DNA from 2 places in the Bartonella refiksaydamii genome. Region 1 is predicted to be linked to the other one. Evidence: predicted binding sites of a transcription regulator. Region 1 holds the regulator's gene; the other holds the start of a gene.
The links. The regulator HrcA, encoded in region 1, represses chaperone genes, less so after heat shock. The targets are predictions, from matches to a motif close to GTTAGCACTCNCNNNNNGNGAGTGCTAAC.

Region 1 (3,649 bases):
TCTTCCTGCGGCGTGAAGCCGCTTAAAGGCGGTTCCTTCTTCGATAGTCAGTTGGTAAAGAGAAAGATGGTCTGCTGCCAAGTCAATGGCTTGAAAAAGTTCATTTTTCCATTGCTCGAGTGTTTGCTCGGGGCGGGCATAAATAAGATCAAAAGATAAACGTGGAAAGATTTTCCGCGCCAAAGCAATCGCGTGAAGAGCCTGTTTTACATCATGGAGACGGCCAAGTTGTCGTAATGCCTTGTCATTGAGTGCTTGTACACCTAAGGATAAGCGGTTAATTCCTGCCGCTCTGTATCCGTGAAAACGTTCTGCTTCTACACTTGATGGGTTGGCTTCCAGTGTGATTTCGGCTTTATCATCGACCGTCCACTTTTTTGCAACTGCTTGCAATAAAGCATCAACAGTTTGAGGAGTCATAAGAGAGGGCGTCCCCCCACCAATAAAGATACTGGTAATATGACGTGGACCTATTTTATGGTATTGCGTTTCTATTTCACGTTCAAAAGCGGTTACAAAGCGTGATTGATCAACGCCATGGACGCGTACGTGCGAATTAAAGTCACAATAAGGACATTTAGCAGCGCAAAAAGGCCAATGAATATAAATGCCAAAAATTTTATTCATGAGGGTGTTAAAAGGTTTTCTGCGAAAAGCTTGAAAGCACGCGCGCGATGCGAGAGGGGTGTTTTATCATTTAGCTTCCAGCCATGTTTTTGCTCTGTTGACATTTCACCAAAGGTATTTTCATATCCATCTGGTAAAAAAATGGGATCAAAGCCAAAACCTTTATCTCCACGTGGTGGCCAAATGAATGTACCTTCAACGCACCCACGGAAATAATCTGCATAAGCATCGGGCCATGCAATGCAGATGACTGATATAAATCGGCCTTTCCGTTGGCTTTTTTCATGTGCTCCAACTTTTTGGAGTTCATCTTCTACTTTTTGCATAGCTTTTGAAAAATTACGTGTGCCATCAGGTTGAAGGGCAAGGTCAGCTGTATAAACGCCAGGTGCACCACCCAATGCATCCACTTCCATGCCAGAATCATCAGAAAGAGCCGGAAGTCCTGTATTTTTTGCTGCTGCAAAAGCTTTAATGTAGGCATTTTCTTCAAATGTTGTTCCCGTTTCTTTTGGTTCTGGTAATCCGAGCTCTTTTGCGGATTGTATTGTTAAACCAAAAGGGGCAACCAATGCGGTAATTTCATGCAATTTTCCGGTGTTATGTGTAGCAATGACGAGTTTTTTTGTTGCTATGCTTCTCATATACATCTCTCCAGAAATGAAAGGGGGATACTATTTTTATGCTAGAAACTAGCTTAAGTGACCGTATGATAGGGATCTTATCAGATTTTACAAGACACGATCTTTTTGCATGTTTATTGATATCCTATTTAAATGAAATCTTTTGTATTTGATAAGGATAATAATTGCAAAGACATAAAGGCTGTACTCCTTTAATGGTAGCATTTTTTATGATAAATATATAGTGTGCTTTTGCACTACTTTAGACTGTTTGACCAAACCTTGGCAAAACTTATATAAGAAGGAAGTATTTTTAGAGTAGTGAATTAATTGTAATGAAGCACAAACCTATTGATGATGAACTAAAATATCTTGATGAGCGTTCACGTGATATCTTTCGTCATATTGTTGAGGCTTATCTTAATGATGGTGAACCTGTAGGATCACGAAATCTTTCGCGGCTTTTGCAACAGACATTGTCGCCTGCTACGATTCGCAATGTGATGAGTGATCTCGAACATCTTGGGTTGATTTATGCACCGCATGTGTCTGCGGGGCGAATGCCAACACAATCAGGGTTAAGATTTTTTGTTGATGCATTTATGGAAGCGGGTGATTTGCCAAGCGAGGAGCGTGAAAGTATCGAAACGCAAGTCAAGGAGGCTGGTCATGCACAATCTGTAGAACATTTTCTCGTTCAAGCGAGTCGCGTTCTTTCAGATCTTTCACGTGGAGCGGGGCTTGTTCTAGCAACGAAATATGAAGGAACGTTGAAGCATATTGAATTTGTACGTCTTGATGGGGCGCAAGCTCTTGCAGTTTTAGTAACCCAACAAGGGGAGGTTGAAAATCGTGTTGTTCATTTACCGGAAGGTGTTACCCATGCACAATTGACAGAGGCAACGAATTTTCTCAATGCTCATATTCAGGGGCGTACATTGAGTGAAGCTAAAGAAGAAATTGCACGTTTATGCTCAGAAACGCGGGCTGCGCTTGATCATTTGTCTCATCATCTTGTTGAAACAGGGTTAGCTCTTTGGGGAGGAGAAGGTGCTGATCATAAAATACACCTTATTGTTCGTGGGCGCAGTAATTTGCTTGAAGATGTGAAAGCAGAAGAAGATTTGGAGCGGTTACGACATCTGTTTGATGATCTTGAAACGCGTGAAAGTATGGCACAGCTCCTTGATTTAACGGATGAAGGTTCAGGAGTTCGTATCTTTATTGGTTCAGAAAACAAATTGTTTTCGCTTTCTGGTTCTTCTTTAGTGGTGGCACCTTATCGTGATTCAAAGCAAAGAGTTATTGGTGCTTTAGGTGTTATTGGACCCACACGGCTTAATTATGCTAGGATTGTGCCCATGGTTGATTATACGGCTCAACTTATATCACAACTGTTGCGTTAAAACATTTAGGTGAACATTTATATTATAAATATTCATTGTATTGAGATGCGTAAATACCCCTTGATTTTTGCCTGCAGAATTTCGATATCGAGAATAACAAATCTTATGAAGGAATGGAATTTTTATGTCTGAAGAAAAAAACAAATTTACTGACGCTTCATTGGAAAATCGCGATTTGAAAAATCCAACTGATCGTGATGCACTTAAACAAGCAGCAGATGAGTTTTTAAAAACGCGCGAAGCCGAAGCTCGCGCAGAGATTTCAAAAGAGGAAAATGAGTTTATAGATCCCTTAGCTGCTTTGCAGAACGAAAATAAAGACCTGAAAGACCAGCTTTTACGTCTTGCTGCAGACATGGAAAACCTTCGACGTCGTACTGCACGTGATATGGCGGATGCGAGGGCTTATTCAATTGCCAATTTTGCGCGTGACATGTTATCTGTTTCTGATAACCTCAATCGTGCTTTAGAGGCTATTCCAGAAGGGGCAAAGGAGAGTGATGCTGGTTTGAAAACATTAGCGGAGGGCGTTGAGATGACTGAGCGTGCAATGATAGCAGCGTTGGAACGTCACGGAGTGCAGAAAATTCATCCAGAAGGGCAAAAATTTGATCCTAACTTTCACCAAGCAATGTTTGAAATTCCTAACTCTGATGTTCCAGATAACACTGTTCAACAAGTTGTTCAGGCAGGTTACATTATCGGTGAACGTGTTTTGCGTCCAGCTATAGTAGGTGTAGCCAAAGGTGGAGCAAAAGAAGCTTCTGTTAAATCTGATTCAGCTTAAAATGCATCAAAAATATACCCACCGCGCAAAGGTGCAGTACTGCATGCAATGCTACACCCGTAAGGCATTCTATCAAAGAAAGTTCTAAAGGATGTTAGAAACATCCTTTTATTCTTGAAGTGCCCAGCTTCTTTTTACAATGTACGGAGCGTCGCTTGAAGGAGACGGTGATAACAATAGAACAAAATGATCGACCTTAAAAGGAG
Region 2 (3,649 bases), on a different contig from region 1:
CGGCGAACAATACTAATACCAGCTTCTTGATCAGGGTTGCTACCTTTAACAGTCAACGCATTTGCAGCACGCAATAATGCGGTTCCACCACCAGCAACAATACCTTCTTCCACAGCAGCACGTGTTGCATTCAAGGCATCATCAACGCGGTCTTTCTTCTCTTTCACTTCAACTTCTGTTGCACCACCAACACGGATAACAGCAACACCACCAGCAAGCTTAGCAAGTCTTTCTTGCAATTTCTCACGATCATAGTCAGAAGTTGTTTCTTCGATTTGCGCTTTAATCTGATTTACGCGTGCACTAATTTCGCTCTTTTGTCCAGCACCATCAATAATCGTCGTATTTTCTTTAGAAATATTGACTTTCTTAGCACGTCCAAGCATATCCAAAGTGACATTTTCAAGTTTAATGCCCACATCCTCGGAAATAACCTGACCCGATGTCAAAATTGCAATATCCTCAAGCATTGCTTTACGACGGTCACCAAAGCCTGGAGCTTTCACAGCAGCAATTTTCAAACCACCACGCAGCTTGTTGACAACCAGCGTCGCCAAAGCTTCACCTTCCACATCTTCAGCGATAATGAGAAGTGGTTTACCAGACTGAACGACAGCTTCAAGCACAGGAAGAAGAGATTGTAGATTAGACAATTTCTTTTCGTGAATGAGAATGTAAGGATCATCAAGATCTGCCACCATTTTCTCAGCATTGGTGACAAAGTAAGGGGAAAGGTATCCACGATCAAACTGCATTCCTTCCACAACTTCCAATTCCGTTTCAGCAGTTTTTGCTTCTTCCACAGTAATAACGCCTTCATTGCCGACTTTTTCCATGGCATCAGCGATCATTTTGCCGATTTCCTCAGCTCCATTAGCGGAAATTGTTCCCACTTGAGCGATTTCTGCTGAAGTTTGGATTTTTTTTGCTTTTTTGAAGAGATTTGCCACCACTTCTTCAACAGCAGCATCAATCCCACGCTTAAGATCCATTGGGTTCATGCCAGCAGCAACAGCTTTTACGCCTTCTTGCACAATAGCCTGTCCCAAAACAGTTGCAGTTGTTGTTCCATCACCAGCAATATCATTGGTTTTAGAAGCAACTTCGCGCAACATTTGCGCACCCATATTTTCGAACTTATCTTCCAGTTCGATTTCCTTTGCAACGGATACACCATCTTTTGTGATACGAGGCGCACCAAATGATTTATCGATCACCACATTGCGACCTTTAGGGCCCAGCGTCACCTTTACAGCGTTAGCAAGGATATCAACACCGCGCAATAAACGCTCACGCGCTTCACGGCCAAATTTGACTTCTTTAGCAGCCATTTAATTTCTCCTTGGAGTTGTCTTAATAAAGTACAAAATACTAAACAATACAAAATGGAAGAACTAAGAGACTGAATTAGCCCAAAATTCCCATAATGTCAGATTCTTTCATAATGAGGAGGTCTTCGCCATTAATTTTAACTTCGGTTCCAGACCATTTTCCAAACAAGATACGGTCTCCTGTTTTAACTTCCAAAGGCACGCGCTTTCCATTATCATCGAGAGCGCCATTGCCAACAGCAATAACTTCACCTTCTTGAGGTTTTTCCTTTGCTGTATCAGGGATGATAATCCCACCAGCAGTCTTATTTTCAGATTCAACCCGACGAACAACGACACGATCGTGAAGTGGGCGGAATTGTATGTTAGCCATGTTTTAAATCCTTAAAACTTAGTATAACTGAATTAATCTTAAAGGGTTTGTTAGCACTCTTCAACCAAGAGTGCTAGTATCAACCCGAATATAAAATCGCCACTCTCCAATGTCAAGGATCAACTGTTAAAATAATTTACTTCAATAAGTCTTAAGAGTCTTGCCTCTTTTTTCACTTTTGCGTTATCTAGGTTTTTATTATACCTGTAAACATAAAGGATTTTATCATGGTTGAAACACGTAAAGAAACGGATAGCTTTGGAACGATTTCGGTACGTCAAGACCGTTATTGGGGTGCACAAACTGAACGTTCTCTGCATAATTTTAATATTGGCACAGAAAAACAACCTCTCACCATCATCTATGCCTTAAGCCTTATCAAAAAGGCAGCAGCTGTTGTAAATATGGACAAAGGAAAGCTCCCGCAAAACATCGGGAAAGCAATCATTACTGCTGCTGATGAGGTACTTGCAGGAACATTCGATACACATTTTCCCCTTTCTGTCTGGCAAACAGGCTCCGGCACACAGAGCAATATGAACGTCAATGAAGTCATCGCCAACCATGCCAGCATGCTTTTGGGAGGAAAACTTGGTACCAAAGCTCCCGTTCACCCGAATGATCACGTGAATATGAGCCAATCATCAAACGATTCCTTTCCCACCGCGCTTCATATTGCTACCACGCTACAAACGCGCCAACACTTATTTCCTATTCTTGAAGCCCTTATTACCACTTTAAGAAAAAAAGAAGAAGAATTTGCCGACATTATCAAAATCGGGCGCACCCATACCCAAGATGCAACCCCCTTAACTTTAGCGCAAGAATTTTCAGGCTATCGTGCCGCACTGGAAGCCAATCTTCAGCGCATTGAAACAGCTCTTTCCGACGTCCAAACACTTGCCCAAGGAGGTACAGCTGTTGGAACTGGGCTCAATGCACCAAAAGGTTTTGATGTTGCCTTTGCGCAAACAATAAGCGCCCTTACAGGAATAACCTTTAAAACTGCCAGCAATAAATTTGAAGCCCTTGCTCACCATGGAGCCCTTGCACATTTCCATGGAAGTCTAAATGCTCTAGCTGCTGATCTGTTTAAAATTGCCAACGATATCCGATTCTTAGGTTCAGGTCCCCGCTCAGGCTTGGGTGAATTAAGCTTGCCCGAAAATGAACCAGGCTCTTCCATCATGCCAGGCAAGGTCAATCCCACACAGTGCGAAGCAATGACAATGGTTGCCTGCCAAGTCTTTGGTAATCATACCAGTGTCACATTTGCCGCAAGCCAAGGGCATTTTGAACTAAACGTTTATAAACCTGTTATTGGTTATAATGTTTTACAATCGATTACGCTTCTTGGTGATTGCATGCGCTCTTTTGATCTCCATTGCATACAAGGTTTAAGCGCCAATCGCGTTCATATTCACTCTCTCATGGAACGCTCTTTGATGCTTGTAACAGCTCTTACCCCAGAAATTGGCTATGAAAAAGCCGCTGAAATTGCCAAAGCCGCGCATAAAAATGATACAACTTTGCGTACTGAAGCCCTAAAAGCAGGCGTTTCTGGAGATGATTATGACCGTCTGGTTGATCCAAAAAAGATGATCGCCCCGCAATAAACAACAAGATACAATTTTCTTTAGGATAAACTTTCATGTAAAACTATCAGATCATAAATTATCCGATAGTTTTACATGTTTAGCAATCTATGTTTTAATCTTACAAAGATGCGTTAAAGGAACAATCCATTAAACACCACCTACGAAAAATTAAAGAACTCCCAGACCTCAGGTATATTCATGCCAAAAACTTTCATTTGCTTATATAACAAAACGCCTCCCCTCCTATCCCTGACCAATGCAATGCACTAATGTTCTCGAAAGCACCTATGCCTTGCCAGAGCTATTTTAAAGAAGTACTGTTATAAAGATTAAGAAAATTCTTCACG

Region 2: the regulator HrcA is predicted to act here: its motif matches at 1,754-1,782, upstream of groES (co-chaperone GroES).

The regions. Positions count from the first base shown of each region.
Region 1 covers NZ_LR736290.1:114,247-117,895, forward strand. Annotated here, with positions in the region: gene hemW (radical SAM family heme chaperone HemW) at 1-627, opposite strand, end outside; gene rdgB (RdgB/HAM1 family non-canonical purine NTP pyrophosphatase) at 624-1,271, opposite strand; gene hrcA (heat-inducible transcriptional repressor HrcA) at 1,586-2,656, shown strand; gene grpE (nucleotide exchange factor GrpE) at 2,781-3,443, shown strand; gene thpR (RNA 2',3'-cyclic phosphodiesterase) at 3,552-3,649, opposite strand, start outside.
Region 2 covers NZ_LR736310.1:6,396-10,044, reverse strand. Annotated here, with positions in the region: gene groL (chaperonin GroEL) at 1-1,331, opposite strand, end outside; gene groES (co-chaperone GroES) at 1,408-1,704, opposite strand; gene fumC (class II fumarate hydratase) at 1,932-3,320, shown strand.